3 regions of the Nitratireductor thuwali genome follow, and region 2 is predicted to be linked to each of the others. Evidence: riboswitches for the same ligand, from Rfam matches in the RefSeq annotation. Region 2 holds a riboswitch; each other region holds the start of a gene.

Region 1 (10,490 bases), on a different replicon from region 2:
GAACCGCTGACTGCATTGTAAGGCATTGTGACGATCGCGCCCCGCCCAGCTTGCTGCAGGAAACCCTCCTGCGCGCAGGCGCGGTGGTGAAGGTCGCCACCGCTAGCGATGGCCGCGCCTAGATCAGTTCTGGCGGCGCCCGGGCGGCAAATCGAGCAGATCGCCTATTGCAGCGTTCTGGCTGCTGTAGAGGCTGTTGATCTCGTCGTGCTTGGCTCGGATCGCGGCAGGCCAGGTCGACTTGATGTAGGATAGAATGTCCAGGATCTCCCTATCGGTCAGCGCCTGCTCGAATCTTGGCATGGCGTTCTCGTCCAGGGTCAGGCAAGCGGCCGTGGACACCCCGTCTTTTGTGAGCTGGACAAGCGCGAAGTCGGGATGCTGCCAGGTGTGTCCGCTGCCGTCGTGCGGCGGCGCAAGCGGGGCGCCGCTTGCTGCGGTCTGACCTTCACCATTGGCGCCGTGGCACCCGGCACAGTTCGTGGCATAAAGCGTTTTCCCCTGCGCCACGACCGCAGCGTCGTCCCATTCGAGCAGCCGGCTATGCTGGGGCACATCCTCATGCATCCACCGATAGGTGTAGGCGGCCGCCACCACCGAACCGATCAGCACGCAAACGAACGCGCCCAGTACTGAAGCGCCCAACGCTGTTGACCAAAGCCGGCCCATGCTATCCTCAAAGTCGATCAAAGAAACTATAGGGTTGCGATCGGCTGCGATCAATCAAGTCAGGTCAGCCAGCTTGCGCCCATTCCCGATCTCACTTCCTGCTTCCTTTCATGGTTCGAACTCGATGCCGCCTCGCTCGTGTGGCTGGATCACGCTGATGCAGACAATCCCGGTCTGGGCCAACCTACCGGCGGTCCAGTCCCAGGTTGAGCGCCAAAGTGACGGCTGCGATCGCCAACCCGGGCCAGATCATCAGCATGGGATCGTCGAACATGAACATGCGGTATTCATAGAGCATCGAACCCCAGTCCGGTTTCGACGGGTCGGAGCCAAGGCCGATGAAGGCGAGCGATGCATACGCCACCACCGATTGCCCCGCCTGGCTGCCGGTATGGGCCAAGATGATCGGCAGCGTGTTGGGTAGGACGTGACGCAGCATGAGACGCGGCGTCGATACGCCGAGCGCCCTTGCGGCGTGCACGAAGGATTGCCCTAGCACCCGGTGCGCCAGCGAATTTGAAAAGAGCGCGTAGGGGCCGACGCCGGCGAGGCCGAGCGCGATGCCGGCCGTCGCGGGCGACAGACCGAAAATCGCCGCAGCGGTCAGCGCCCAGATCATCGTTGGCACGACGATGAATAGCTCGGCGGCGCGCAGCGTGACCTGCTCGCGCCAGCCTCCCAGGATCGCAGCCGCGGTGCCGATCAGCGAGCCGCCGATGAAGCCGATCGCGCCGACGGCGAGCACGACCGAGGCCGTACGCCAGCCGGCGATCAGCATGCGCGAAGCGAGATCGCGGCCGAGATGGTCGGTCCCGAGCGGGTGCGTGAACGAGGGCGCCGCGTGCCGCAGAGTCAGATCCACCGCATCCGGATCGTGCGGCTGCCAGAAACCGCCGGCGAGAACGACGAGGCCGCAAAAGGCGCAGATGGCGAGCTTGCCCTTCATCGGGCCGAGCGCGGGTCGAGCCGCCGCAAGGCTAGCTCCACGCCACCATTCATCGCCAGCATCCAGGTCGCGATGACCATGATGTAGGCGAGGAGCACATAGTAGTCGCGCGCGCCGATGCTCTGGACGAGAAACTGGCTGATGCCGGGCAGCCCGAACAGGACTTCGAGAGCGGCGGTCGCGCCAATCGCCCAGCCGGCCTCGGAGCGGATCGCTGACAGCAGCGCGTAGACCGCGCTGCGGTGGCCATGGCGCCAAAGCGCCTGGCGGCGCGTCAGACCCTTGGCGAGCGCCGTGCGGAAATAGGGCTGGCCGGCCTGGCCGACGAGATCGCGGCGATAGACGCGGGCAAGCATGCCGGTGGAATGCAGCGCTACCAGCGAGGCGGTAAGGATCAACACGTCCGGCCCCCCGGAGAACGGGCTGATCAGGCGCAATTTGACGCCGAGAACCCAGATCAGCACAAGGCCGATCCAGAATGCCGGCACCGCCTGCACGGTCACGGCGAGCAGCCGGCTAAGCCGGTCGGCCAGCCCATCTGGTCTGATTGCTGCCGCAAAGCCAAGCGGCACGGCCGCAAGGGCGGCCAATATCAGGCCGCCCAACCCGATGCCGAGCGACAGCGGCAGCCGCGCGAGAAACTCCTCCAGCACCGGACTGCCGGTGCGGAACGAGCGCCCCCAGTCGCCAGTGACGAAATCCGACAGCCATATCGCGTAACGGACCGGCAACGGCCGATCGAGGCCCCATTCCACGCGCAACGCGTTCACGGTGGCTCCGTCGACCGGCAGGTTCCAGGCCTGGATCGCGATCATGACCGGGTCGGACGGCATGAAGGCGACGACCAGAAAAGCCAGCGCCGAGACCGCCAGCAGGCTGGCGGCCGAACGCAAGCCGATCCGGATGATGATGGCGCTCAAGAAGCCCGTTACCGCGTCTCGCCCATGTCGGGCCGGATAACATGATAGTCCGAACCCCACGGCTCATAGTCCGCCAGCCGCTCCGACACGCCTACATGCCAGGAGGGCGAGACCAGAAAGGTGACCGGCACATCTTCAAACAGCTTCTGCTGCGCGTCGAGCGCGATCTCGGCGCGCCGCTTCGCCTCGCCCGAGGACGAGAAGCGGGCGATGATGGCGTCGAATTCCTCACTGTCATAGCGGGCGTGGTTGAGCGGCCCATCGCTCCTCAGCATCGAATTGAGGAAGAAGGCCGGGTCACCGCTGGGCGCGGTGTGCTGCGCCCATAGGAAGATGTCGAACTCGCCGGAAGCGGCGACCTCGTTGAGATTCTCCACCACCTGCGTGCCAATCTCGATGCCGACCTTGGCCAGTGCTGCTTTCACCACCGGCAGCATGGTGACAAGATCCGGCCGCTGCGGATAGGCGAAGACTTGCAGATGAAGCCGCTCGCCGTCCTTGACGCGGATGCCGTCGGCGCCCACGGTCCAGCCTGCTTCATCGAGCAGGGCCGAGGCCTTGTCCAGATCGGTCGAGCGCGGCTCTCGCGGCGCAAACGCGAAGTAGGGTGCGAAGGCCCCGGTCGCAGGCTGGCCGCCATTGATCGCGGCCACGAGCTGCGCGCGATCGATGGCGAGATCGACCGCCTGCCTGACGAGCGGGTCTGAGAGCGCCGGTCGCTCGGTGTTGAGGAAGCCGAAATACTGGTAGCCGACCGGGAAGCTCTTGACCGTCAGGCCGGGATTGGCTTTCAGCCGCGACAGCACCTCCGACGGCAGGCCGAAGGCGAGGTCAAGCTCGCCCGTCTCGAAGGCGAGCGCCATGGTCTGCGCGTCGCCGAACTTGCGCAGCGTGATCGGCGAGCGCTCGCCGGCGCCTTCGAAATGTTGGTTGGGCACCAGGTCGAGATGCGAATCCGGCCGCAACTCCGCGATTGCGTAGGGGCCGGTATAGACGGCATCGCCAGCATCGTTCAGCGTATAGGCGACCAGCGGCCATTCGGCGAACAGCGCCTGGATGAGCGGCACCGGCTTTTCCGTAGTCACTTTCAGAGTGAGTTCGCCGGTCGACTCGAAGCTGAGCTTGCCGCCGGTCGCAGCCGCCGTCTTGCTCTTTGCGAAGGTGTTGGCGAAGCCGGCGGCGAAGGCGGCGGCCGTCACCGGCGTGCCGTCCGAGAAGCGGCGGTCAGGCTGCAGCGTGATTATCCATTCGAGATCGCCGGTGCGTTCCGCAGTGGCGGCCAGCTCCGGCACCAGCTTGCCGTCCTTATCGACCATGAACAGCTTTTCGCCGACCCCGTGGCTGACCAGCGCCCAGCCGGCCGAACCGGCGGTCGGGTCCTCGCTGCCGAGCAGGAAGGTGGCGCCGATCTTCAGCGCCTCCTGCGCCAGAACCGGCGCGGGCATGGCAGAAATGGCGGTTGCCGATATGGTCGCAGCCGCAAGGACAAGGCGTGAGAAATATCGCATGGAAGCATCTTCCTAGGTTTCGGATTGTTCAAGTGACGGGGGTGGCGCAGAACGCAGCCGCTGTTTGCGGCCCGTGGGCGCGTAGGCGAAATCGGAAACGACCTTTCCGCCGAGCAGATGCTGCTCGACGATGCGGTCGATGACGGCCTCGCTGACGCCGCCATAATAGGTGCCTTCGGGAAACACCTGCAGCACCGGCGCCAGACTGCAGGGGCCGAGGCAAGTCGACTTTGCGGTCATGGTGCCATCGCCGGTGATGCGGAGTTTGCGCTCCTGCTGGCGGTTGCGTAGGTGGCCCCAGATCACGTCCGCGCCGGCCGCATTGCAGGCGCCGCCCTCGCAAACCAGCACACGGCGCTTCTGCGAAGGGACCAGCGAGCCTTCCGTCGCCTCCCGATCCGCCGGCGGGATCGGCATCTCCGCCGACGCACCACCCACCAGAGCGGCCAGGAGCGGCTCGAAGTGAAGGCTTTGCGCGATATCGCGGGATATGTGGATCGGCGGCCAGCCGCCCGGAAACTCCCTCTGCCACCGCTTCAGGGAGCGCGTCATCCAGTTGCGGAAGCTCGGCTCCATCGGCAGCATCAGTGGCACGATCACGATCGTGCCATGGCCGCTGTCGCGCAGTGACAACAGCGCATCGCGCAGAGAAGGCTGCCCCTGTTCGCAATAGCAGGAGACCGCCTCGGCAACGCCCGGCAACATGGAGGCAATGGCGGCCAGCCGCCTCATCTCCGCGTGCGGCGCGGCTGCGAAGGCAGACTTGGTGAGCAGCACCACCGCCTTGCCGGCCGGCTTGGCCGGCGCTTCCGAGTGGCGCGAAGAGGGTTCTTGCATGAAAAATCCCCGACCTGACGTGAACGGGGATCGGGAAACGTGGCCGTGCAGACACGAGGCGTCTGCGACAACGCGCGCTCCCATGGCAGTCCCCGGCCATGGAACACTATGCGGTCAGGCAGGTCTCCTGGCTTGCGGGTCGTCGCTGCCTTGCCTGTCTTCCCGGCCAAAAGGCCAGTGACGTCTAGGGCAAAGCGGCTCGCCGCTCACAGTTGCGGGTCAGCTCCGGATTTCCCTGGATCGGGGCACCGGATTCCCTCTTAGCTCCTGACCGGACGAATCCGGCCCGAAGAACCTTAACCAACCCGAACGTCCCCAACCGCGGCTTCCCTGTCAATCCTCTTCGGCGACATTTCCACCGCGCCGGCGACGCGAGCGGCCGCCCGCGGTCAGTGCGCCATCATCTCGTCAACGATGTCCTCCGCGCTCAGGGAGGAAGGATAGTAGGTCGGCCAGTTCGTCACTTCCTCCAGCAAAGCGGCGCGATCGTCGCCCCAGTAGAGGTGATAGTGGTCGGCGTCCGCCGGCGCGATCTTGTGGTCGCTGAACTGGATGTACTGGGGCGCGGCCTCGTCGCCCTCGGTCTTTTCGAAGATGAAGCGCACGCCGCGATTGCCCTTCTTGTAGGTCAGGATCTCATAGCCGTCGCTCGCATAGCGGGCTCTGAGCGGCTGCCCGTTGTTGAAGAACGTGACGGTATCGCCATCGATCACGATACGCTCGACGTCGGTTTTGTAGCCGACCTCGTAATAGGCCTCATATTCCGCCGCGGTCTTATCGCCCGTTTGCGCCTTATGCTCCATGACCGGGTCGAGCGTCCCGTCCTGCAGGTAGGGGTAGACCGACTGCCAGTCGCCTTCCCAGTCTGACAGGGCACGTTCCCTGATCTGGTCATCCTCGAAATAGCCCTTGTAGATCTGGTCGGCATCGTGATCGTGAGCATGATCATGGTCATCATGGGCTTCCTCGCCTTCGTGCGCCTCGCCCGAGCCGCCGACTGCGACGATATTGTAAGGCTTGCCCTCAACCGCGATCTCACCGGCCTTCTGGAAGGAGGCGGCCGCCACGGAATGCACAACGCCGTTCAGCGGGTCGGTGACATAGATATTGTCGCCGGCGACTGCAATGCGCGGCCGCGGATCGCTCCAGTGCCCGTCCATCGAGTAGGGACCGGTGAGCCCGAGCGAATTGGCAATCCCGCCCTTGATCACGTCGACCTGGTGAAGCTGTCCGTCCTCGGTGAAGACATAGGCGAACCTTGCCCGGATCGGATCCACCGCAAAATGCACGCGGCGCGTCGGCAGCTCGATCAGCCGAAAGGCATCGCTTTCCATGGGATCGATCAGCACCACCTCGTCGGCGCCGTAATTGCCGAGGAAATATTGCAGGCCTCTGCCGCCGGCGAGCGTGGTGGATTTGCCGTCCGGCAGACTGTCGGCATAGGGCAGATGACGGATCTGCGGCATCCCCCCTTCGTGCGTGACTACGAGCAGCCCCGTTGCGCAGGCGAAAGCCAGGATGTCGCCGGAAGAGGCCTCTCCATGGAGGTCGGGGCAGGCATGGACGTCTCCCACCTGCGCGCCGGCTTCATCGACCACCCGGATGCCGACCGGAAGTTCGTCCGGGTTTTCCCGGTTCGGTTCCGACAGCAGCACATGGGAGCCATAGGCGACTGCGACGCCGTGATGCGGAACATCGGTCTTCACCTCCCTGAACTGGGAGCCTCCTTCCAGAACCGCCTTCTCGGAGACGATCCGCGCGACGCCTTCGCCGTCGAAGAAGGCGGCGAACACCCCGTCATGCTCGACGAAATGGGACGGCTTGTCGCCGGCGATCTCGGTGCCCGTCAACTTCGGGGCCTCGACATCGATGTCGCCGTGATCGCCGTGGTCGTCGAACGATATGCCGCTGGAAATGGCCGTGACCAGGCCGGCCTCTCCCTGGCGGGCGAATACGACGCGACCGCTCTCGCTGCGATACAGCGCCGCCGGACTCTCGACCTCGAATGTCTCGACGGGTTCACCAGCGATTGCATCCAGGACAATCACCCTGGCGGACTCCTGATCGGCGATGAACAGGCGCCAGGCGGTCATTTCCTCTGCAGAGGCGTTCGCCGATAATGCCAAGGCCAACGCAGCGGCAGCAGCCGGCATCCACACTGGTTTCATGAAGGCTTCTCCTTGATGTTATTACGGTTTTCGCGTTGAGAAGGTTGGATCGTTCAGCTTCGGCCGTCCGGCACCCCGCCCGCGCAGCCGGCTGCCTCAGCCTCCGCTCTTGACGACGGATTACGTTACGTTATTACATTCGTCAATGATAAATGTTATACCGTGACGGCTTAACCCGTCGTGCTCCAGTCCGCCGCGATTGCCAGGGAAGGCCGGAAACCCGGACGCAACAGGCAGCCGCCCATCGACGTGCTGACGCTGGAAGATCTGGCCGAGGCGCCTGCGATGCGAATCGAACGTCCCGTACCGAAGAGGGGCATGATCCATGCAATACGACGTCATTGTCATCGGCGGCAGCTATTCGGGTATGGCTGCCGCCCTGCAATTGCTTCGCGCGCGGCGCCAGGTGCTGGTGATCGACGCCGGCCAACGGCGCAACCGCTACGCCAGTCACTCGCACGGCTTCCTGTCGCAGGACGGCGTCGATCCGGCCGAAATCGCGGAACGCGCGCACGCGCAACTCTCGCGCTACCAGACACTCGCCTGGCACGACGGAACGGCCAGCCGGGTGGAGGGAAGCCGCGACGCCTTCGGCGTCGCGCTCGCCGATGGACGATGCGCGGAGGGCCGCCGCGTCCTGTTCGCAACCGGTGTTTCCGATATGCTGCCGGAGATTGACGGGCTGGCGGAACGATGCGGCAAAAGCGTTTTCCATTGCCCTTACTGCCACGGCTACGAACTGGATCGCGGCAGGATCGGCGTGATTGCGGCAGGGCCAAGCTCGCTGCACCAGGCGCTTCTCCTGCCGGAATGGGGTGAAGTGACCCTGCTGACGAACGGCGTGCTGGAGCTCGATGGGGAGGCGCGCAGGCAGCTTGGCGCGCGTGGCGTCGGCATCGAGGAAGAAACGGTCGCAAGACTGGAAGGCGGGGCGGACATCCGCTTGACGGGCGGACGGCTTCTGCCTTTCGCCGGGCTCTTCACGGCGCCGCGCAACCGGCCGGCGACCCCACTTGCGGAATCGCTCGGCTGCGAGCTGGAGGAAACGCCCTTCGGATCGCAGATCAAGACCGATGCGGCGAAAGAGACAAGCGTCTCCGGCGCCTTCGCCTGCGGCGATGTCGCGCGCGTGCCGCATTCCGTCTCGCTCGCGGTTGGCGATGGCGCCTGGGCCGGCGCCCAAATTCACCGCTCGCTGGTGTTCTGAAAGCCACAGGGCTCAGCGTTCCCGAGGCTATCCCCGTCCACCCATCAGCCGGTCTGGTTCATCGCGCACCCGCGACCGCCGCGAAACGATGGGCAGAACGTGCCGGCAATCGTGGCGCGCTGTTCCTATGCTATCGCGCTCAGTCCCGCGTCGAGCGCTTCGCCAATTTCGCGCACTTCGCCGGAAGTCAGTATCAGCGGAGGCGAAAGGATGATGTTGGAGCCGGAAACGCGCAGCATGACGCCCGCCTCGTAGGCAGCATCCGAGACGCGCTTCATTGTGCCCTTGTCGGCGGCCTTCTTGGTGCCGCGGTCCGAGACGAGCTCGATGGCGGCCATCAGGCCCTTGCAGCGTATGTCGCCGACGACCTCGTGCCGGGCCTTCAGTTCCTCCAGCACGGCGGCGAGTTCAAGCCCCCTGGCGGCGGCGTTTTCGTTCACCTTCAGCCGGCGGGTCTCGGCGAGCGCGGCGATGCCCGCAGCACAGCCGACCGGATGGCCGGAATAGGTGTAGCCGTGGCCGATGGCGCCGAAGCTGGTCTTGTCGGCCTCGAACACCTCGGCCACCGCGCCGCCGATCAGCGTCGCCCCGAGCGGGAAATAGCCCGACGTGATCGCCTTGGCGATGGTCATCATGTCGGGTTTGACGCCGACCGCCCGCGAGCCCGACCAGGCACCCGTGCGACCGAACCCGGTGACCACTTCGTCGGCGATCAGGAGGATCTCGTGTCGGTCGCAGATCGCGCGCACCAGCGGCATGAAGCTTTCATGCGGCACGATCACCCCGCCCGCGCCCAGCACCGGCTCCATGATGAAGGCGGCGATGGTGTCGGCGCCCTGGAAGGCGATCTCGTCCTCGAGCGCGCGGGCGCACAGACGGGCGAGCTTTTCGGGATCGGTCTCGTCGAATGGGTTGCGGTAGGTGCAGGGTGCGGGAATGTGGAAGACACCCGGCATGAGCGGCTCGTAATTGCGGCGGAAATTGGCGTTGCCATTGACCGAGGCGCCGCCGAAATGGGTGCCGTGATAGCCCTTCTTGAGCGCCAGGAACTTGGTGCGGTCCCCCTGCCCCCTGATCTTCCAGTATTGCCGCGCCAGCCTGAGCGCCGTCTCGACCGAATCCGATCCGCCGGAGGTGAAGAAGGCACGCGCCATGACCTCCGGCTCGAACCACTGGGTAAGCTCCCAGGCGAGTTCGATGGAGGGGCCCGTCGAGGTGCCGCGAAAGCCGGAATAATAGGGCAGCTCGTCGAGCTGCTCGGCGATGGCGCGCTTGATCGGCTCGCAGCTATAGCCGAGATTAACGTTCCACAGGCCGCCGACGGCATCGAGCACCGTGCGGCCTTCGAGATCGGTGACATGGGCGCCCTCGCCCTTCATGACGACGCGCGGCGGGTTGGCCTGCATGTCGGCCGGATGCGCCATGGGGTGCCAGATCTGCTTGGCGTTGTTGGCGGCGAGGAAGTTGGTGTCGCGCATGTCTGCTCCTGTCTGTCATGCCTGCAAGACGAGGCCGAAACGGTCCAGCGCCTCGGCATAGGATTTTTCCGGCTCACGGACGTCGAAACGGACGGCGCACATTCCTGCGGCAGCCGCGCCGTCGATATTGCGCTGCTGGTCGTCGACGAAGACGCAGGCCGCGGCCGGAAGACCCAGCGTCTCCGTCACGGCCGCATAGGCGCGCGGGTCGGGCTTCAATATGCCGGTGTAGGTGGCGTCGACGATGACCTCGAAGAGCGACAGCAGCGGCAGGCGTTTGCGGAAATCCGCGCCGTAGAAGAGGTCGAGCTCGTTGGACAGAACGGCCAGCCTTATGCCCGCCGAATGCGCGATGCGGATGGCGCGTTCCGCCTCCGGCCGCACCACGGCTTCCGGCTCGGCACCGCGGGCGCGCTGGACGAAGGTCTCCATGCGCTCCCAGTCCTCGCCCACGAGCTTTCCCACTTCGCGCGTGCGCGCGTGCCAGTAATCGCGCTCGCTGATCGCGTCGGCCTGCATGGATTGCCACAGCGGGTCCGTCTCCGGCGCGAAGGGCCCGCGCCAGGTCAGCGTGCCGGCGGGCAGGCCGAGGGCAGCTTCGGTCAATTCATGCGTTTCGAACAGGGTGCGCGTGACCACGCCGCCGAAATCGAGAACGAGGGCCTGAGGGCGGCTCATGCCGTGGCGCGCTCCTCTGTGGCGCCGAGCGGAACCACGCCTTGGGCAACCCATTCGTCGAAGATCGAAAGCGCCTTTT
Region 2 (10,490 bases):
CTGATCCTGCCGTCGATCACGCTCGGCCTGTTCCAGATGACGCTCATCATGCGCCTGGTGCGCGGCGAGATGCTGGAAGTGCTGCGCACCGACTACATCAAGTTCGCCCGCGCCCGCGGGCTTTCGCGGCGCGCCATCAATTTCGGCCATGCGCTCAAAAACACGCTGGTGCCGGTGATCACCATCACGGGCCTGCAAGTCGGCTCGATCATCGCCTTTGCCATCATCACCGAGACGGTTTTCCAGTGGCCGGGCATGGGGCTCCTGTTCCTGCAGGCCGTGCAGAATGTCGACATCCCCATCATGGCGGCATATCTGCTTTTGATCGCCTTCCTGTTCGTGCTGATCAATTTCATCGTCGACCTGCTTTATGTGGCGGTCGATCCCCGCATCCGCCTCGGCGGGACAGCGGGGTAAGCCATGGCCAGGATCACCGACACACAGGGTAAACCCGAAGCGCCCGAACCTGGCCGGCTGGCCCGTGCGCTCGATTCGGACATCTGGTACTCCTTCACCCGGTCTCCGCTCGCCGTTGTCTCGGCACTCGTGGTGTCGCTTTTCGTGCTGGCGGCACTGTTCGCTCCGCTGATCGCCCCGCACAATCCGTTCGACCCGGCCACCATCTCCATTCTCGACAGCTTCTACCCGCCGGTCTGGGAAGAGGGTGGCGATCCGCGCTTCCTGCTCGGGACCGACGACCAGGGCCGCGACGTCCTGTCCACCATCCTCTATGGCATGCGCATATCGCTGGCGGTGGGCTTCGCCAGCGTCGTCTTCGCCATGCTGATCGGCATTACGCTGGGGCTGCTCGCCGGCTATCTGGGCGGCTGGGTGGACAGCATCGTCATGCGCATCGCCGATGTGCAGCTGACCTTTCCCGCGATCCTGATCGCGCTCCTCATCAATGGCGTGGCGCGCGCCATGGCCGGCCCACAGTCCTACGACCGGGTGGTGTTCGTCGTCCTCGTGCTGTCGATCGGGCTCAGCTTCTGGGTGCAGTACGGGCGCACGGTGCGCGGCTCCGTCCTGGTGGAGGCCAACAAGGAATATGTACTGGCCGCAAGGCTGATCGGGCTGCGCCCCGCCACCATCATGTTCAAGCACGTGCTGCCCAATGTGCTGGGGCCGGTGCTGGTGATTGCGACCATCAACCTGGCGCTGGCCATCATCACCGAGGCGACCCTCTCCTTCCTCGGCGTCGGCGTGCCGTCGACCCAGCCTTCGCTCGGCACGCTGATCCGCATCGGCAACGATTTCCTGTTCTCCGGCGAATGGTGGATCACCATCTTTCCCGGCATCACGCTCGCCATCCTGGCGCTGTCGGTCAACCTTCTTGGCGACTGGCTGCGCGACGCCCTGAACCCGAAGCTCAGATGACCGAACCCACCCTTTCCGTCCGCAACCTCCGCATCGAGATACCGACGCGCCGCGGCGTGCTGACGGCGATCGACGACCTGTCCTTCGACATCGCCCCCGGCGAGGTGCTGGGCATGGTCGGCGAATCGGGCGCCGGCAAGTCGATCACCGGCTCCGCCGTCATAGGCCTGCTGGAGCCGCCCGGCCGCGTCGCCGGCGGCGAAATCCGCCTGGCCGGCGAGCGCATCGACGATCTGCCGCCGGACCGCATGCGGCGCATCCGTGGCAGGCGCATCGGCATGATCTTCCAGGACCCGCTGACGAGCCTCAACCCGCTCTACCGCATCGGCGACCAACTCGTCGAAACCATCCTTACCCATCAGCGCATGACGACGGGCGAGGCCCGCGACAAGGCGCGCCGGCTCCTCGAAGAAGTGGGCATACCGGCGGCCGGGGAGCGGCTTTCGGCCTACCCGCACCAGTTTTCCGGCGGCATGCGTCAGCGCGTCGTCATCGCGCTGGCGCTGGCCGCCGATCCCGAGCTGGTGATCGCAGACGAGCCCACCACCGCCCTCGACGTGTCGGTGCAGGCGCAGATCATCGCGCTCCTGAAGCGCCTATGCGCCGAGCGCGGCGCGGCCGTCCTGCTGATCACCCACGATATGGGTGTGATCGCCGAGACGGCGGATCGCGTCTGCGTGCTCTATGCCGGGCGGCTGGCCGAGCTCGGCCCGGTGCGCAGCGTGGTCAAGCACCCCCAGCACCCCTACACGATCGGCCTGATGGCGGCGATCCCTTCGCTGACTGGCGACCCCGACGAGATGCTGGCGCAGATTCCGGGCTCCATGCCGCGCCTTGGCGCCATTCCCTCCGGGTGCGCCTTCAATCCGCGCTGCGACTACAGTTTCGATCATTGCACCGCCGAACGTCCCGCACTCTACGAGACCGGCGCCAGCGCGGCCGCTTGCTTCCTGCACGCGCCGGAAATAGCCGCCACGGCGCCGGCGGAGAATCTGAAGGCCGCCAGGGCGGCCGGCATCGCCCTGCCCCAACCCGTCGGCGAGGCAGGCCGATGAACGTCACCGGAAGAAGGCTCAATGCCGGAGCGGCGGAAGCCGGAAAGGCGCTCGTCGAAGTGCAGGGACTGCGCTGCGTCTTCGACCTGTCGAAACCCTGGCTCAACCGGCTGATCGAGCGCAGCGCCCGCGTGTCGCTAACGGCGGTGGACAGCGTCGACCTTACCATCAAGGAGGGCGAGACCTATGCGCTGGTGGGCGAATCCGGCTCCGGCAAGTCGACCATCGCCAGGATGGCCGTCGGCCTTCTGAAACCCAGCGCCGGCACCGTCGTCATCGACGGCACCGATGTCTGGGGCAAGAAGAGCATGGAGACCGAACGGCGCATGCGCCGCAAGATCCAGATGATCTTTCAGGACCCCTTCGCCAGCCTCAATCCGCGCTGGCGCGTCGGCGCAATTATCGCCGAACCGATCAGCGCCTTCGGCCTGATCGCCGACGCGAAAGACCGGCACGCGCGCGTCGGCGAGCTTCTTTCGCTGGTCGGCCTCGACCCGCGCGACGGGCAGAAGTTCCCGCATGAATTTTCCGGCGGTCAGCGCCAGCGCATCGCCATCGCGCGCGCGCTCGCCTCGGAACCGAAATTCATCGTCTGCGACGAGCCCACCTCGGCGCTCGACGTGTCGGTGCAGGCACAGGTGCTGAACCTTTTGCGCGATCTGCAGGAGCGGCTCGGCCTCACCTACCTGTTCATCAGCCACAACCTGGCCGTGGTGCGCCATGTCGCCACCCGCGTCGGCGTGCTCTATCTCGGCCGTCTCGTGGAGGAAGCGCCCGCGCGCGAGCTGTTTTCGGCGCCGCAGCATCCCTATACCAGGATGCTGCTGGAGGCCGTTCCCGACATTGCCATGGAGGGCAGGGAGCGGCTGGCCATCGCCGGCGAAATCCCCAATCCCGTCACGCCGCCGCCGGGCTGTCATTTCCACCCGCGCTGCCCGGCCCGCCTGCCGCAATGCGACATCGACATCCCCCTGCCGAAGCGCGTGGGCGAGGCGGCGGTCCGCTGCCACCTGTTCGATCCTTCACAATAAGGGAAGATGAAAAGGCGTTCCCTCAAACGCCTCCGCTCCACGGCCGATGGCCTCGACCGCCCGCACCATGCGCCCCTCGCGCCCGAGCAGCCGGTCGGCATGGGCGACGACCAGAATGTTCGGCGTCGCGCTCGGCGCGCGGGCGCGCAGCATCTGCGCCAGCTCGGCCTCGTCCCGCTTGGGCATCAAGGCGGCGGCGATGGCATAGGCGGCAGCGGTCGAGCGGCTGATGCCGGCCTGGCAATGCACCACCAGCGGCGTCCGGCGCTCCCATTTGCGCGCGAAGTCGAGCATCGTGCGCACATGATCGGCCGAAGGCACGATCAGGCCCGGCCGCGCCTCGCAAATATCGTGCATGACGAGGTGCAGATGGCTGGCCGAGGCAACGCCCGGCGGCCGCTCGAACACCGCATCCGGCGACAGGAGCGTGATCAAATGGCTGGCGCCGGTGGCCTCAAGCGTCCGCACCAGTTGCGTTTGCGGGCAGACATGGATCATCGTCCTTCTCCCTTCCGCCAGTTCTCCAGCGCGTTCTCCAGGCGCGAGAACTCCGCCTCGCCGCCCGGCAGCCCGATGCGCAGCGCCTCGGGCCGGTCCGCGAAATTGCGCAGGAGAATACCGCGTCCGCCCAGGAAGTCGAACAGATCAGGCGCCGCCGGGGTGAGCACATAGCGGAACAAGTAGGTGCCGCCGGAAACTGCGAGCCCATACCGTTCCAGCAGCCCGTCGAGCCTCGCTGCCTCCGCGCGCAGCGTCTCGCGCATCGCCGCCTGCCATTTGCGGTCGTCCAGCGCGGGCAGGCCGATCTCCATTGCCGGCCCCGCGACGGCCCACGGCCCCAGCCACGCGCCAAGCCTTTGCGCCACGGCAGGGGCGGCGAGCGCAAAGCCCAGGCGCAGCCCGGCCAGACCGAAGAATTTTCCGAAGGAGCGCAGCACGACGATGCCGCCCTCCCCCACATCGCCCGCAAGACTCTCGCCGCCCGGCCCAACATCCATGAAGGCTTCGTCCACCACCAGAAGCCCGCCCTTCTTCGCAAGATGCGCCGCCAGTTCCAGCAGCCGCGCGCGCGGCACCACGCGCCCGTCCGGATTGTTGGGATTGACGACTATCGCAAGATTCGACTCGAAAAGCTGCTCGAAGCGCTCCACCGCCTCCACCCGGTGCCCGGCCAGCGCGGCGGCACGGGCATGCTCGGCATAGGTCGGCGAAAGCACCTTCCCCGCCCCGGGATCGACCAGCGAGGCTACCAGCGGCAGCAGGATCTGCGTGCCGGGCGCGGCGGCCACATGCGCCGCGCTTTCCGCGCCATAGGCGCGTGCGGCGGCAGCCGCTAATTCCTGCGCACGCGCTTCCTCCGGCAGACGCCGATAGGCAGTGGCGGGCAGGTCGAAAAGCGGATAGGAGTGCGGGTTGATGCCGGTGGACAGATCGAGCCACGGCGTCGGCGCATGCGGAAACAGCGCCGCCGCACGCGCCAGACTGCCGCCGTGATCGGTCACCGCCTGCCCCGCCTCACGCAGATGAAGCTTCATGTCCGCCCTCATCGCTTTCCTCGCCCTGCTCGTCGAACTGACTATCGGCTATCCCGAACGGCTTTACCGGCTGATCGGCCATCCCGTCACCTGGATTGGACGCCTGATCGCCGCGCTCGATGAATGGCTGAACCGTGAGGAGGACGCGCCGGCGCGCCGCAGGTTGATGGGCATCGCCGGCCTCGGCATCACCCTGGCCGTTGCCGGCGGCGCGGCGTTCGTCCTGCAAGGTTTCCTCGACGGCTGGGCCGGCCTGCTCGCCGCCGCGCTGGCCGGCAGCACGCTGATCGCGCAGCGTAGCCTCGGCAGCCATGTGGCCGCCGTCGCCGCCGCCCTGGAGAATGATGGCGTTGAGGCCGGACGAAAGGCGGTCTCGCAGATCGTCGGGCGCGACCCGCAGAGCCTCGACGAGGCCGGCATCGCCCGCGCGGCCATCGAGAGCCTGGCGGAAAACGCCTCTGACGGTGTGGTGGCGCCGGTGTTCTGGCTGGCGGTCGGCGGCCTGCCCGGCGGCACGGTCTACAAGGCCGTCAACACCGCCGACAGCATGATCGGCCACCGCACGCCGCGCCATGCCGATTTCGGCTGGGCGGCCGCGCGCTTCGACGATCTCGTCAACCTGCCGGCCTCGCGCCTGACGGCCCTGCTCTTCACCGTCGCGGCCTTCTTCGTGCCCGGCGCCTCCCCTTCCGCCGCCTGGCGCGCTGTTTGGCGCGACGCCAGCCGCCACCGCTCGCCCAATGCCGGCTGGCCGGAAGCGGCGATGGCCGGAGCGCTCGGCCTGGCGCTTGCCGGTCCACGCCGCTACGGCGGCATCCTGATCGACGACGCGCTTATGGGCGAAGGCGGCCGCCGCGACGCAAACGCCTCCGACATCAGACGCGCGCTCAGGCTTTACTGGACGGCGGACCTCCTGCTGGTCGTGCTGGCGGCGGCAACGGCAGCGCTGCTTGTTTGATGCGCCCGTCATCACCTCCCTTTTTCGAAGCTCTGATTCCAACGCCGCGGGTTCCGGATAGGCAGCCTTCGGGCTCTAGGGATGAAGGTCGTCGTCACCGCAACGCCCCTTAGAACTCGATGCCCTGCTGCGCTTTCACGCCGGCGGAAAAGTGATGCTTTTCCTGCCCCATTTCCGTCACCAGGTCAGCCGCCTCGACCAGGGCCGGCTTGGCGTTGCGGCCGGTGACGACCACGTGAAGGTCCGGCCTGCGTGCCTGAAGCGACGAGACGACCTTCTCCAGATCGAGATAGTCGTAGCGCAGGGCGATGTTCAGTTCGTCGAGCACCACGAGGCTGATCGAGGGGTCGGCCATCAGCACCTCGGCCTTTTCCCACGCGCGTTCGGCGGCGGCGATGTCGCGCTGCAGATCCTGGGTCTCCCAGGTGAAGCCCTCGCCCATCGTGTGCCATGAGACGCGGTCGCCGAATGCGGCGAAAGCATCCTTCTCGCCGCTGTGCCAGGCGCCCTTGATGAACTGCACGACGCCCACCCGCTTGCCATGGCCCAGCATGCGCAGCGCCAGCCCGAAGGCGGCGGTCGTCTTGCCCTTGCCGGGGCCGGTGTTGACGATCAGCAGACCTTTCTCGACGGTCTTCCCGCCCACCTCGGCATCCTGCACGGCCTTTCGCTTGGCCATCTTGGCCTTGTGGCGCTCGGCCTCCTTCTCATCGATTTCACGCATGTCATTTCACCTTCATCGGCAGCCCGGCGACCATCAGCGTCACCTCGTCGGCGGCCGCCGCAACCTGCTGGTTTAAACGGCCGGCCGCATCGCGGAAGCGGCGGGCCAGCGCGTTCTCGGGCACGATGCCCAGCCCGACCTCGTTGGAGACCACCACCCATGGCCCGCGCGGCGCGGTCAGCGCCCGCAACAGCCGGCGGCTTGCCGCCTCCACATCGTGCTCGCCCAGCATCACATTGGTGAGCCACAGGGTCAGGCAATCGATCAGCACAGGCTGTCCGTCCGGCACGCTGTCGAGCGTCTCGGCGAGCGCTATGGGCGCATCCAGCGTATGCCAGCGCCCACCGCGGCGGGCGCGGTGCTCGGCGATGCGCACGCGCATTTCATCGTCGAACGCCCGCGCCGTGGCGATGTAGCACCATGGCGCCGGATGCGCCTCGATCAGCCTTTCGGCATGCGCGCTCTTGCCGGACCGGGCGCCGCCCAGCACGAAGCTGAGCGGACCGCGACCGGTCCCCGAACCAAGCCCGGAATCAGGCAAGACCTGCGCGCGGCGCGCCCAGCCGCGCGGCAAAACGCGTCCGCACCAGCCCGGCCATGGTTCCCAGAACCAGCCAGAACACGAGGTTCGTAAGGGTGACGGCCACCACGAAGCGGTGATGCAGGTCGGCCGGCACAGGCGTCTCGTGACTTACCGGTTGGGGCGCGCCGACGACATGCGGCGCCACGATCAGCGCCACGCCGATCAGCGCCATGAGCGGCGAAGCGCGGAACGCGATCAGCGCAAGGCCGGCGGCGGTGAGGGCCACCGTGGCGATCCACCAGACCTGCCGGGACAACAGATCGGCCGCGGGCATGGCCGGCAGTTCGGGCGGCAGGCCCAGCCCCGGCGCCAGCGTGAAGGCGGCAAAGCCGGCAAGACCCCAGAACAGGCCCTGCCGCCAGTTGGCGAGCCCGCCGGCGAATTCCGACGCCACCAGCAACAGCAGCGCGAAACCGATGCCGGTGACGATGTTGGCCAGCGCCGTATAGGCCGCCCGCTCGAACCCGTCGGCCGGCGCCCAGGCGTCTTCGTCGTGGGAATGTGCCGCGGCAGCATCCTCCGCGCCGCCGGCCGCTTCACCATGCGCCTCGTGGCTGTGCCCGGACCCCGCTGCCTCGAACGTCTCCGCCTGCAGGATCAGCGGAACCGTGAAAGCCGTCTGCAGGACCGTCATGACAATGCCGGCGCACAGCCCGGCGAGCGCGGCGGCGAACACCACGTTGCGAAAAATACTCATGATCTCACCCTCTCGTCAGTGGCAGGGAAACGCCATGGAGTGGCGGTAATCGTGCCCGGCATTGTGCATGGCTTGGAGCTGTGAAAAGCCCACGAAGCCGATGATGAAGATGCCGAGCAGCCCCGCCAGGGCGAGCTGCAAATTGCGAGATTGTGCGGAAGAAGCCACGTCGTGCGTGGTCGAAGCATGTGTCGCCATATCCGTCCTCTCCCCTCCACCCGAGGGTATTGGTGTCAATTTTCGGTCGCCGGCAGGTTTCCTGGCTCGCGGGTCGATGTTCTTGCCCGCCTTCCCAAAGCTTCAAGCCTCAGTGGCAGATGGACGCGAACTCTCCGCCTACAGTTGCGGGGGCAGCCGCGGCATTGGCGCTTTCGCGCCGCACCGCATTCCCTTTTGGTCCCTTTCGAGGACCGGCGACGCGCCGACCATAACGAAAATGTGGCCCGCCGCAAACGGTTTGTTGAGCGCATTGACAGGAAGGACGAGCCGGCTCTAAATGCATCGCTGACGGTCTTCCTTCCGCAACGAAGGAAGCTAAGAGGGAATACGGTGCGGACTTCCGTCCAATGCCGTAGCTGTCCCCGCAACTGTAAGCGGAAAGTTTTCGCCGACACGCCACTGAGGCTTGAAGCTTTGGGAAGGCAGGCAAAAGCATCGATCCGCGAGCCAGGAAACCTGCCGTCGAAACGAGAAATCCTGACCGCCTGGCGGGTGACCCGGGCAAGGAGAATGTGTTTTGACGATCGACGGCGCCGTTGCGCGCGAACCCCTGACCGACCGTCCCTCTGCGGACTGCGATGAAACCGCCGGCGATTCCGGGCCGCGGCATGGCGTCACCGTCATCGTCTGCAGTTCCTGCCGGCATCCCGGTGAGACCGATGTCTCCCCGCGCCCGGGTTCGCTGCTGGCGGCCGATACAAGGCGCGCGGGCGAGAACAGCCAAGTCAGCGTCAGGCATGTTGCCTGCCTGGGCAACTGCAAGCGTGGCCTCAGCGCCGCCATCCTCAAACCCGGCGCCTGGAGCTATGTCTTCGGCGAGCTCACCACCGACAGCGGTGCCGATCTCATCGCCGGCGCCGAGCTTTTCGCCCGGTCGGCGGACGGCTTCATGCCGTTCCGTGCCCGCCCCGAAAGCCTGAAGCGGGGTCTCATCGCCCGCGTCCCCAATTTCGACAACCTGAAGGACCTGCCATGACCGCGTCCGCCGATCGCGTCCCCTGCACCGTCGTCACCGGCTTTTTAGGCGCCGGCAAGACCACACTCATCCGCAACGTCCTGGAGCGGGCTGGCGGCAAACGGCTGGCGATCATCGTCAACGAGTTCGGCGATGCCGGCATCGACGGCGAGATCCTGAAGAGCTGCGGCATCGAGAACTGCCCGGAGGAAAACGTGCTGGAACTGGCCAATGGCTGCATCTGCTGCACCGTGGCCGACGATTTCGTGCCGGCGCTCGAACAGATCCTCTCCCGCGAGCCGAAGGTGGACCACATCCTGATCGAGACCTCCGGTCTGGCGCTGCCCAAGCCGCTGGTGCAGGCCTTCCAGTGGCCGGCCATCAGGAACCGCGTCACGGTGGACGGTGTGATCGCCGTGGTCGATGGCCCGGCACTGGCCGAAGGCCGTGTCGCCGCCGATCTCGACGCGCTGGACGCGCAACGCGCGGCGGACGATTCGCTCGACCATGACGACCCCATCGAAGAGGTGTTCGACGATCAGGTCGCCTGCGCCGACCTCATCATCCTGTCGAAGAGCGATCTTCTCGACGCGGCCGGCAATGAGCGCGCAAGGGGCCGCATCGAGGCGCATCTGGCGCGCAGCGTGAAGATCGTGCCGAGCGCCCATGGCAAGGTCGATCCGGCGCTGCTTCTGGGCCTCGGCCTGGCGGTCGAGGACGATATAGAAAACCGCAGAACGCATCATGACGGCGCGGATGACCATGAGCACGACGATTTCGACACCTTCATCGTCAACCTGCCGGCGGTGCCACATCCCGAGGATCTGGAACGCCGCGTGACCGCCGCCGTCGACACCGGCGAGGTGCTTCGTCTCAAGGGTTTCGCCCATGTGACGGACAAGCCGATGCGGCTGCTCGTGCAGGCGGTCGGCCCGCGCGTCTCGCAATATTACGACCGCGCCTGGAAGGCCGACGAGACGCCCCGGAGCCGCCTGGTCATCATCGGGCTGAAAGGCATCGACCGCGCGCGGATCGAAGGCCTTCTGATGACTTGATCCGATGCATATCCTCGCCACCACCACCGCTTCGCTTGACGATCTGATCGAGCCCGTCGATCTGCGGCAGGCGCCGGCGGATATGGTGGCGCTGTCTTTCACCGACAGCGATCTGGCGGGGCTGGCGGCGGCCTGGCGGGCCGAGCGCGATACGCTGCCATCCATGCGGCTTGCCGCCCTGCGTGATCTGCGCCACCCCATGTCGGTGGACCTTTGGGTGGACGCCGTGGCGGCGCATGCGCGCATCATCCTGGTCCGCGTTCTCGGCGGCTACGACTGGTGGCGCTATGGCTGCGACCGG
Region 3 (10,490 bases), on a different replicon from region 2:
GTTGCGGGAGGGGCCGTCGCCGGCCCCTCCCTTGCGTCCTACTCGTCGAGCCACACGTCGTGCAGGTCGATCTCGAAGGTCTGATGCATGCCGTGGTTCTTCACCGCCGGCACCGAGTGGTTGTAGAGCTTGCGCCAGTAGGGCTGGATGATGATGCCGGCATCCTGGATGTGCTGCTGGATGTCCTTCATCACCGTGCGGCGCTCGTCCGCGTCCGGCATGGTCAGCGCCTTTTCGATCAGCGCATCGAGTTCGGCGTTGGAATAGGCGGTCTCGTTCCAGGCCTCGCCCGTGCGGTACGCCAGGGCGACCACCTGGATGCCGAGCGGACGCATGTTCCAATTTGTCATGGACCATGGATATTTCGTCCAGTCGTTCCAGAAGGTAGAGCCCGGCAGCACCTCGCGCTTCACCTTGAACCCTGCCTCGCGGATCTGCGCGGCAATGGCATCGCCCGTATTCTTGTGCCAGTCCTCGTCGACCGTGATGAGCACGTGCTCATGATCCATCTGGCCGGCCTCTTCCATCAGCGCCTTGGCCCGATCGACATCACGCGTGAAGGGCGCGAGTTCGGCATATTCGGGGTGGATGGGGCAGACATGATGGTTCTCCGCCGCCTCGCCGGCATTGTCGTAGCCGAGGGCAAGAACGGTGGCGGGGTCGACGGCAAGCTGCAGCGCCTTGCGCACGCGCTGGTCTTCATACGGCGGATTGCCGACATTGGTGCGGGCGACGATGGTCGCCGCCGTCACCACTTCCGATCTCTCCAGTCCCAGCCCGTCAAGGATGTCGATATAGTCGGCGCTGGTCTCGTAGTTCGTATGCACCTCGCCGGATTCGAAGGCCGAGACCATGGTCGAAGGATCGGTGCCGTAGTCGATGAACTCGATACCGTCGAGATAAGGTTCGCCGCCCCACCACTGGCCGTTCTCGCGCCGCTTGAGCACGACCCGGTTGCCCACCTCGTAGGAAACCAGCTCGAACGGGCCGGTCCCGATTGGGTTGGCGACGAAATCGCGCCCCGTCTCGTCGAAACTCGGGTGAACGATCAGGGCCGGGTAGTCGACGAAGCCGGCGATGATGGAGATATCTGGCTCCGGCAGCACCAGCTTGACCGTGTGGTCGTCCACCTTCTGGATGGCGCCCTCGCGCGCCTTCTTCGTTTCCGGATCGATGACGCTGGCCATGCGTGCGGCCATCGAGTTGCCCTCGACGGACTGGTCGCACCAGCGGTTGAGGTTGTAGATCACGTCGTCGGCGGTGAAGGCGTCGCCATTGTTCCAAGTGACCCCCTGGCGCACGTTCAAAACATACTCGGTGGCGTCCTCATTGACTTCCCAGCCTTCCAAAAGCCGGCCTTCGAAGGTGAAGTCGCGCGTATACTTGACCAGGGGCTCCAGCGTCTGGCGCATCGCATTGGCGATTTCCGACCAGTCTGCGGTCATCGGATCCTTGTTTTCCTTGATCCACATGGCGACCTTGAGCACGCCGCCCCGCTTCGGCTCCTGTGCCACCGCCCGCGTCGGCGCCGCCATGCCCAGCATGGCGTAGGCGCCCGCCGTCGTCGCGCCGAAAGCGCTCGCCAGCGCCAGGAACTCGCGACGGTCCAATGCTCCGGATTTGGCCTCCTCGGCCAGCGCGGCAATGCGTGCCGGCACGCTTCCACTGTTGCTCTTGAAGAATCTCATCGACCCACTCCCATTTCCTGCCTGTTTCGCATGCCCGTGTGACATCTGCCTGCCGGGTTAGCATTCCGCATCGAAACGCCGATGTCAAAGAAGCTTGCCCCACTGGATATGCTGGATTGACGGCTCCAGTCTGCGGTCAGATTGCTGCATTGGATGCGGTATTGAAGGCGGAGAATGCGACAAGTTTGACGCAAAAGCGATAGCCGAAGGAGAATCTGCGATATTTTGGGCAGACCCGGTCGAAGCGCCGGTGCGAAAGGCGTATGCCAGCCGTCGCTTCGATTGACGCTGTTGGCGCGCCTTGCTAATCGTCTCGCTCTGCCTGAGGTGCCCCGTCAGCCATCTGCCGGGGTAAAAGGGAATACGGGCGACGCATCACGCGTCGGGGCCGTAGCTGCTCCCGCAACTGTAAGCGCCGAGGCTTTCCTCACATGCCACTGGGCAGTTCTGCCTGGGAAGGCGGGGAAGCCGAAGACGCGCGAGCCAGGAAACCTGCCTCGGGCCGTCACCTGCCGGATGCGGGAAGCTTCCGGGGCTGTGGTTTTCGCAGTGGTGGCGTTTCGTCATCGCTGGTGGAGACCGGGCGGGCGCCCGTTCCTTCCAGTACCTCTTGAGCCGTTGCGGAGGAACGCCCATGGCCGCAAATCAGATCAAAGCCGCACTTGCCACTGCCGCGTCGGTGCTCGCACTGGCACTCGCCGTCTCCACGCCGACCATCGCCCAGGACCTTGACCTGGGGGAGATCGTCGTCACTCCGAACAGGATGGCCACCGAACTGTCCAAAACGGGCTCCACGGTGACCCGAATGGAGATCGAAGAGCAATCGCAACCGCTGGTGGTCGACTATCTCGCCCAGGTGCCGGGCATTACCCTCAGTTCCGCGGGCGGTCCGGGCGCCGAAGGCAGCTTGTCGCTCCGGGGCGCGCCGCGACGTTATGTGAAGACGCTCTACAACGGCATCGACATCTCCGATCCAACCAGCACCCAGGTGCAGACGTCCTATCAGTACCTCCTGTCCGGCGGCATCGACTCGATTGAGGTTCTCAAGGGTTCCCAAAGCACCCTTTACGGCTCCGACGCCATCGCTGGCGTCATCAGCCTTTCGACGCTCGGCGATATCGAACCCGGCATCTCCCATCTCGTCTCCGGCGAAGGTGGGTCGCGCGGAACCGCGCGCGGCTCCTACGGCCTGCGCGCGGCAAAAGGCAACGGCCGCCTCACCTTCAATCTCCTTGGCTTTCATACCGACGGCATCTCGGCCGCAGCCGCGGGCTCCGAACGCGATTCCTACGATAACATCAGCGCCGATATCGGCGGCGAGTACAGGTTCAGCGAGAATTTCGCCGTGTTCGCCTCGGGCCTCTATATAGACGCCGAAGCCGAGTTCGACGACGCCTTCGCGGACCCGCCGCAGGACGATCCGTTCCACACCAACATCAACCGCAACCGCCAGATCGCCGGCCGCATGGGCTTTGACCTCGACCTGATGGACGGCCGACTGAAGAACACCTTTGCCATGCAGGGTTTCTCGCTCGACCGCAGCCTCCACAGCGATTCCACGTTTGGTCCCTACAACGCGGATTACGAGGGCAAGCGCCTCAAGGCGGAGTATCAGGGATCGTTCGAGGCAACCGAATGGCTGACCTTGCAATACGGGGCGGACCACGAGCGCCAGAGCGCCAGCTTCACCGACGACGCCGGCTCTCTGCCTATCGACGATTCGGTCGATATGACCGGCGTATGGACGCAAGGCATTCTCGACCCGATCGAGAACCTTACCCTCAGCCTCGGCTTGCGCCACGACGAACACAGCAGTTTCGGCGGCGAGACGACTTACCGCGTGGCGGGCGCCTATCTTTTCGCCGACACGGGCACCAGGCTGCACGCCTCCGCGGGCACCGGTTTTCGGGCGCCAAGCCTCTATGAGCTCTTCGCTCCCCCGCTTTACGTAGGCGGTGCTCCCGTCGGCAATCCGGACCTGAAGCCGGAAACCAGCACCAGCTTCGATATTGGCGTTGAACAGCGTCTCCTCGACGAGCGGCTTGTCGCCGACCTGACCTACTTCCAGATCGAGATCGACAATTTGATCGATTGCGTCGAGACAGCGCCTTTTGAGTGCCGGTATGCTCAGGTACCCGGCACCACACAGATGCGCGGCGTGGAGGCGTCCTTCGCCTATGCGGCCACCCCCTGGCTCGATCTCGGCGCGAGCTATACCTACACCCAGTCCGAAGCACCCGACGGCAGCCGCAGTGCCCGCGTGCCGCGCCACACGGTTGCGCTGACGGCGGATTATCGTCCCGCCGAAAAGTGGACGATTTCCGCTTCCGGCCTCGCTGCGCTCGATACAGTGGATACGGGAAACTACGAGCTCGACGACTATTTCTTGCTCAATGCCAAACTCGCCTACAAGCCGACCGAGAATACCGAACTTTATCTTCGTGGCGAAAACCTGCTCGACCAGGATTACCAGACGGCGCGCGGCTACGGCACACCCGGCATCTCCGTCTTCGCCGGCTTCAAAGCTAAATTCGGGCCATGACTGACCGAGGCCGGAAGCGCGTTCTGGCCTTGTCCGGCCTGGGCCTCATCGCCGGCGCCCTCTTCTTCACGCCGGCGCTTTCGCGAGCGGAAGACGCACCACCCGCCCGCGTCATGTCGCTGAATGTGTGCACAGATCAGCTCGCAATGATGCTGGCCGCGCCCGGCCAACTGGTTTCGGTCTCCTTCCTCGCCCGCGAGCCCAGCCTGTCGCCGCTGCATGCCGCGGCGCAACGATTTCCCGTCAACCGCGGACGGGCCGAAGAAGTGTTCCTGGCACGGCCGGACCTCATCGTCACCGGGACCTACTCTCTGCACAACACGACCGAGCTTCTGAAGAAACTCGGTTTTCGCGTCGAGGAATTCTCCTTCGCCCAGACCCTCGACACGATCCCCGGCGAAATCCGCCGCATGGGCGCGCTTCTGGGACAGCGGGACGAGGCGAAGGAAGTCGCCGCCCGGTTCGAGGCGGAGCTCGCCGACATTCGTTCGAGGCAATGCGCGGCAAAGCCCTCCGCCCTCGCCTATGACCAGAACGGCGTCGCCCTGGGCGCCGGCACTCTGGCCGATTCGGTCGTCGCAGCCGCCGGCTTCCGCAATCTTGCGGCGGAAAAGGGCGTCACCGGCATGGCCCCCTTCCCGATCGAGGAGATCGTGGCCGATCCTCCCGACATCATCATCACCTCCGCAGGCGGGGACGACGCTCCGTCGCTGGGCGAGCGCGTCCCCCGCCATCCGGCATTGCAAAGCCTCCCCGGAACGCGCATTGGCGCTTTCGTGCCGCAAGGCGCCTGGTCCTGCGGCAGCCTGGCCACGCTCGACGCGGTGAAAGCCCTTTTCGCATTGCGCCGGGAGATCGCGCCGTGCAGCGAAACGGAGAGCGATTCATGAGCCCGCTCCGGCTCAACGCAGCGCTTGCGCTCCTTGCTCTCGTTCTGTTTGCAGGATCCCTGGCCGTCGGGCCGGCCGACCTGGCGCTGCGCGAAAGCCTTTTTGGCCTGTTCGCCGGCGGCGGAGAGGCGGCCGGCATCATCATGCGCGAAATCCGCCTCCCCCGCGCGCTGCTCGGCCTTGCAATCGGCTTCACGCTCGGCCTGTCGGGCGCGGTGCTCCAGGGCTTTCTGCGCAATCCTCTGGCCGAGCCCGGCATCATCGGCGTCTCCGCCACCGCCGCCTTCGGCGCGGTCGCCGTCTTCTACACGGGCCTCGCCGGCTCTTCGCTCTACGCCTTGCCGGCGGGCGCATTGGCAGGCGCACTTGTCGCCGTGCTCATCCTGCTCGCGCTCGCCGCCCGCGGCGGCTCCACGCTGACTTTGATCCTGGCTGGCGTCGCGCTCTCCAGCCTTTCCGGCGCCCTCACGGCGCTCGTGCTCAACCTTTCGCCAAACCCTTTCGCCAGCTACGAGATCATCTTCTGGCTGCTCGGCTCGCTGAAGGACCGCTCGATGGCGTTCGTGGTCATGGCCGCGCCCCTGATGGTCGTCGGCTGGCTCCTGATAGCACTGTCGGCGCGCGCCATCGATGCGCTCTCACTGGGGGAGGAAGCAGGCGCAAGCCTTGGTATTCACATGGGGAAATCGCGTTTCCTGATTGTGGCCGGCGTGGCGCTTGGCGTCGGCGCGGCCACCGCCGTTGCCGGCACGATCGGCTTCGTCGGGCTCGTCGTGCCCCACCTCATACGCCCGCTGACCAGCCGCATGCCGAGCCGCCTCCTCCTGCCCGCCGGTCTCGGCGGCGCAGCGCTTCTTCTGGCCGCCGACATCGCCGTGCGTGTCATCCTGCCTGCGGGCGAGTTGAACGTCGGCGTTCTGACCGCTCTCATCGGCGCTCCCTTCTTCCTGTGGCTGGTGGTGCGCGGTCGGCGGGAGATGCTCTGATGCAGCTTCGGACGGACAAGCTTTCCGTGGTGCTATCCGGCCGCACCGTCCTGCGTGATGTATCGCTGGCATTGGCAAGCGGCCAGGTCGTCGGGCTCCTCGGCCCCAACGGCGCCGGCAAATCGACCCTCATGCGCGCCATCGCCGCGCAGACCGCCTTTTCCGGCATCATCGCGCTCGGTGATGACGATCTTGCCCGTCTTTCTCCCGCCGCGCGAGCTCGGCTGCTGGCCTACCTGCCGCAGACCCGCATCATTGGCTGGCGCCTTTCCGTGCGCGATCTTGTGGCGCTTGGCCGGCTGCCGTGGCGCGCCTTTGGCGCCCGGCCATCGCCTGAGGACGCGGCCGTCGTCGACCACGCACTCGGTCTGATGGACGTGGCACATCTTGCAGACCGTCCGGCCAACGAGCTTTCCGGCGGCGAGCAGGCCCGTGTCCTTGCCGCGCGCGCGGTCGCCCAGGCGACGCCGCTACTGCTGGCGGACGAGCCTGCCTCCGGTCTTGACCCCGCCCACCAGATGATGTTGATGCAGGCGCTGCGCCGGCTGGCTGGCGAGGGACGCGCGATCCTCGTTTCGCTGCACGACCTGACGCTCGCCGCCCGCTGGTGCGACCGCGTGATCCTCCTGAAGGACGGGCGGCTGGTCGCCGATGGGCTGCCCGAGGCGGAGCTCACGCCGCAGCGGCTTGCCGAGGTCTACGGCGTGACGGCCCATATCGCACGGGACGAAGGGGGCATCATTCTCGCGCCGACCGGCCTCACCGGCAGGCGCCTGCCATGAGCCCCTGGACCGACAGTCGTCCCGGCGGGCCCAGGGCCGAGCCGGAACCGATCACCCCACCCGGCAGCATGGTCGCATCGTCACCCCCGCCACCTGTCGAAAAGCCGTCGCGGCTTTCCGCAGGTGACACCGAAGCGCCATCCCTCCCCCGGCCCGCCTCACCACTCCTTGGACGCCCCATGCGCATGCATCGCCGATCGTTCGGCCTCGCGATAGCGCTCGGGATTTCCGCCGCATTGCATGCCGCCGTGCTTTCGTGGCTCGGCGACCGCCTGCCCAAGCCCGGGATTGAAACCGCGAGCAATGCCGCTGCCGTCGAGATCATCCTTCAAGCGCCCCCCGCCCCGCCGGTCGAGGCGGTCCAGGGCGAGCAGGCGGCATCCGACCAACGATCGGAGACGGCGATCAGTCCCGAAGCTCCGGCCTCGGTCGAGCTGCCCGAGGCGGCAGAGCCGATCGTTCCGGATTCCCCGACGCCTGCGGAACCGCCCATGCCTGACCCAGCCTCTCACCGGCTGACGCAAGCTGACGGCGAACCCGCAGCACCGCCGGAGGAGGCGTTATCGGCGTCCGTGATCCTGCCTTCCGCAGACATTCCCGTTCCCACGCCGAGGCCAGGGCCGCTAAAGGCAAAGCCCGAACCATCAACGAAGACAATGCGTGCCGAGCCGAAGCAGGCAAGTCCGCCGACCACGGGCAAAGCGCCCGCTCGCAAGGCCGAAAAGGCCATGCCGGCGAAAAACCGTCAGCCTGCCCCTTCCAAGCAGAATGCCGGGCGCAAGGGCGGCGCCACTACCGGCGAAAAAGCGGCCTATTCGCGCCGGCTGCTCTCCCACGTCCAGCGCTACAAGCGCTACCCGCGCGAGGCGGCCCGCGACGGGCTTTCAGGCGCGGCGGGTCTGAACATCGCAATTGATCGAAGGGGCAATCTCGCGGGAGCACGTCTGGTGAAGAGCAGCGGACACGCTGTCCTCGATCAAGAGGCACTGGCAGTGGCGCGCCGCGCGGCACCCTACCCCCGCCCGCCGGAAGGCATCGGTGGCAATACGATCAGCTTTTCAATCACGCTCCGCTTCAAGCGCTGACGTCAGAGGCAGCGCCGGCCCGAAGCTATTGGCCGCCCGCCGCCCGCGCGTTGAGGAGCCCGTACCCATAGTCGTCGTCGCGCCCCGGACGGCCCAGATCGGTGGCCGTCTGCGCCAGCCGTGCGGCGATCTCGTCCGCGTCCAGCCTCTCGATGCGCATCAGATTGGCGATGGCGCCCGACACGACGGCGGCCGCGAACGAGGTACCCGTTACCGCGTCCACGCCACCTCCCGGTATCGGTGCCAGCAGGTTCACGCCCGGCGCGGAGAGTTCGACGTAAGGGCCGCGATTGGCTTGTTCCATCAACGCATCCTGCGCATCCGTCGCCGTCACGGCGATGACGCCGTCATAGGCGGCGGGATAGCCGTAAGGTGCGCGCGGGCCGTTGTTTCCGGCAGCCGCCACCAGCACGACGCCGCGCTCGCGCGCCGCCCGGCATGCGGCCTCGAAAATGAGGTTCTTTGGTCCCACGAAGCTCATATTGATGATGCGCGCTTGCTGAGCCACCGCCCAGTCGAGCGCCGACAGAAGCACGTCCATGCTGGAGCGCCCGCCCTCGAAGGCGCGCGCATGGTGGATGCGGGCCCCCGGCGCCAGCCCCCGGAACGGACCGCCGCCGGCGATCAGCCCGGAAATCGATGTGCCATGGCCCCGCTCCTCGATGAAGCGGTCGGGCATGGCGTCGAAAACCCCGACAACGGCCTCCTTGAGGGCAGGATGGTTCTCGTCCAGCGCCGTGTCGATCACCGCAATATCGATATCCGCCCCGCTCGCCTGCTCGGCGTTCAGCGCGATGCGTCCGAAGGCGTAGGGGATGATCTGCGCCGCCTGCTCCAGCGTATAGATATGGTTCGGCGCCTGCCCCAGCGCCCTCCCGTCGGCGGCGAGTTGGGCCAGTACCACGCCCACCGGACGACCGTCCGGGATGCCGTAGCGTGCCACTGTCGTGCCAAGCAGCGCGGAGCCGCGCGAGGACCGCACTTCGAGCCCCAGCGCCGCGGCGACGGCTTCCGCCTCCGCCACGTCGCCGTCGATCGTCACCAGCACCTCATCGGGCACATGGTCGCCGACAACGGCCCGGAGCGGCACTGACGCCGCGGGCGCGCGCCGGCTGGGTGCAAAACCATTCGCCGGGGCAGCCCCGGCCCGCGCAGGCGAACCGCCATTCGCGCCGTCGGTGGATGAGGCTGGCGATGGGTTATCGGTCTGCCCGCCATTTGCCGGCGGCGTCGATCGTCTCTCCGGCAGATCGGCCCCCGGCCCTATGCTTCCTGGAGACCTGCCGAAGAGCTCGGCCAGGATACCTGGAAGGTAGACGACTCCCGGCTGCCGCGCATCCTCCTTCGCCTCTCGGCAACCCGGTTCGCTCTGGTCGTCGGCGCAATCCTGCGGGACCGTCCGCGTCACCGCCGGCGCATTCGTCTGTGCCTGCGCCATACCCGCCATCAGGGCAATCGCTGCTCCCAACAGAAACGCTGTCGTTTTCACTGTCATTCGGCCTCCGGCCGTGCGCCCGCGATGACACGCGCCACCAGCGGCTGAGCTTCTAGTTCGGCGGCCAGACGGTCGTAGTCGGCGGCGGTTGAGACCGGCAGGATGACGCGGTAAACGCCGCCCGGAAGCGGTCCCGCATCGATCTCAAGACGCAGCGACTGCAGCACGCCTGTCACTTCCGAGATAGGCGCCTCGTCATCGAAGCTGACCAGCACGAAAGGCAATTGCACCCGCTCCTCGCTCGTCCCGGCAACCGTATAATCGTCGGCATCCCTGGTAGAAATCCAAGCCGTTTGCGCCGCAAGCAGCGCGACGGCCAGCGCCGCCGTACCCCACGCCAGGCCGGATGACGGCGCTGCAAACCAGCCGCCCGCCCGTTTCAGCCAGGTTGTGCGGGCAAGGCGCGGCGGTCCCGATTCGCGCTCCAGCGCTGCCGAAAGCCGCGACAGCGCATCCGCGGGAGGGCGGATCGCCTCATTGCCCATGGCCGCGGCCGAATATTCGGCCTCCGCCTCTTCCAGCGCGATCGCCGCCGCCGGGTCGGAGGCCAGCCACCGCTCCACCGCTTCGCGCTCGTCGTCGCTCAGCGTACCGTTCAGATAAAACGGCAGCAGCGTTTCCAGCTCGTCGCGCCGGTCCAGCTTGTCCGTGTTCATGGCCAACCTCTGTCGTAGCCGGCGGCCTTCAACGCTTCGCCGAGCTTCTTTCGGGCGTAGAACATGCGCGTCTTCACCGTTGCCACCGGTATGGCGAGGATCTCGCCGATCTCGCTTACCGACTTGCCGTGGTAATAGGCAAGGTCGACGACCGTCCGGTGTTCTTCCGGCAGGTCGTCGATAAAGCGACGCAGCGCCGCGCTCTTGTCGTCCTTCATGGCCGTCACTTCGGGCGTGTCGGCGCCGTCCTCGACAGCTTCCGCCTGCCCCTCGTCCAGCGCCTGCTCGCGCCGGCGCCTCAGCGCCGAAAGCGCCTTGTAGCGGGCGATGCCGAGGAGCCATGTCGACACCTCCGCCCGCCCCTCG

The links. A riboswitch is a leader RNA that binds a small molecule or an ion and turns the genes downstream of it on or off. The one in region 2 is predicted to bind cobalamin.
Region 1: linked by a shared signal. The riboswitch ahead of NTH_RS07190 ((2Fe-2S) ferredoxin domain-containing protein) and the one ahead of NTH_RS21095 (DUF1636 family protein) in region 2 are both predicted to bind cobalamin.
Region 3: linked by a shared signal. The riboswitch ahead of NTH_RS03260 (TonB-dependent receptor plug domain-containing protein) and the one ahead of NTH_RS21095 (DUF1636 family protein) in region 2 are both predicted to bind cobalamin.

What each region holds. Positions count from the first base shown of each region.
Region 1 is NZ_CP030941.1:1,507,339-1,517,828, forward strand. Features, by position in the region: gene NTH_RS07170 (c-type cytochrome) at 124-669, opposite strand; gene NTH_RS07175 (ABC transporter permease) at 854-1,615, opposite strand; gene NTH_RS07180 (ABC transporter permease) at 1,612-2,535, opposite strand; gene NTH_RS07185 (ABC transporter substrate-binding protein) at 2,544-4,043, opposite strand; gene NTH_RS07190 ((2Fe-2S) ferredoxin domain-containing protein) at 4,056-4,880, opposite strand; cobalamin riboswitch at 4,981-5,194, opposite strand; gene aztD (zinc metallochaperone AztD) at 5,270-7,048, opposite strand; gene NTH_RS07205 (NAD(P)/FAD-dependent oxidoreductase) at 7,374-8,255, shown strand; gene NTH_RS07210 (aminotransferase class III-fold pyridoxal phosphate-dependent enzyme) at 8,381-9,733, opposite strand; gene NTH_RS07215 (HAD family hydrolase) at 9,749-10,411, opposite strand; gene NTH_RS07220 (Tm-1-like ATP-binding domain-containing protein) at 10,408-10,490, opposite strand, start outside.
Region 2 is NZ_CP030942.1:101,660-112,149, forward strand. Features, by position in the region: gene NTH_RS21040 (ABC transporter permease) at 1-417, shown strand, start outside; gene NTH_RS21045 (ABC transporter permease) at 421-1,377, shown strand; gene NTH_RS21050 (ABC transporter ATP-binding protein) at 1,374-2,432, shown strand; gene NTH_RS21055 (ABC transporter ATP-binding protein) at 2,429-3,463, shown strand; gene NTH_RS21060 (tyrosine phosphatase family protein) at 3,455-3,961, opposite strand; gene cobD (threonine-phosphate decarboxylase CobD) at 3,958-4,998, opposite strand; gene cbiB (adenosylcobinamide-phosphate synthase CbiB) at 4,997-5,956, shown strand; gene cobO (cob(I)yrinic acid a,c-diamide adenosyltransferase) at 6,066-6,680, opposite strand; gene cobU (bifunctional adenosylcobinamide kinase/adenosylcobinamide-phosphate guanylyltransferase) at 6,682-7,221, opposite strand; gene NTH_RS21085 (CbtA family protein) at 7,214-7,960, opposite strand; gene NTH_RS21090 (CbtB domain-containing protein) at 7,976-8,158, opposite strand; cobalamin riboswitch at 8,193-8,390, opposite strand; cobalamin riboswitch at 8,452-8,657, shown strand; gene NTH_RS21095 (DUF1636 family protein) at 8,697-9,155, shown strand; gene cobW (cobalamin biosynthesis protein CobW) at 9,152-10,189, shown strand; gene cobN (cobaltochelatase subunit CobN) at 10,194-10,490, shown strand, end outside.
Region 3 is NZ_CP030941.1:683,029-693,518, forward strand. Features, by position in the region: gene NTH_RS03255 (ABC transporter substrate-binding protein) at 39-1,688, opposite strand; cobalamin riboswitch at 1,997-2,202, shown strand; gene NTH_RS03260 (TonB-dependent receptor plug domain-containing protein) at 2,323-4,230, shown strand; gene NTH_RS03265 (ABC transporter substrate-binding protein) at 4,227-5,120, shown strand; gene NTH_RS03270 (FecCD family ABC transporter permease) at 5,117-6,106, shown strand; gene NTH_RS03275 (ABC transporter ATP-binding protein) at 6,106-6,888, shown strand; gene NTH_RS03280 (TonB family protein) at 7,068-7,973, shown strand; gene NTH_RS03285 (S8 family serine peptidase) at 7,999-9,468, opposite strand; gene NTH_RS03290 (hypothetical protein) at 9,465-10,124, opposite strand; gene NTH_RS03295 (sigma-70 family RNA polymerase sigma factor) at 10,121-10,490, opposite strand, start outside.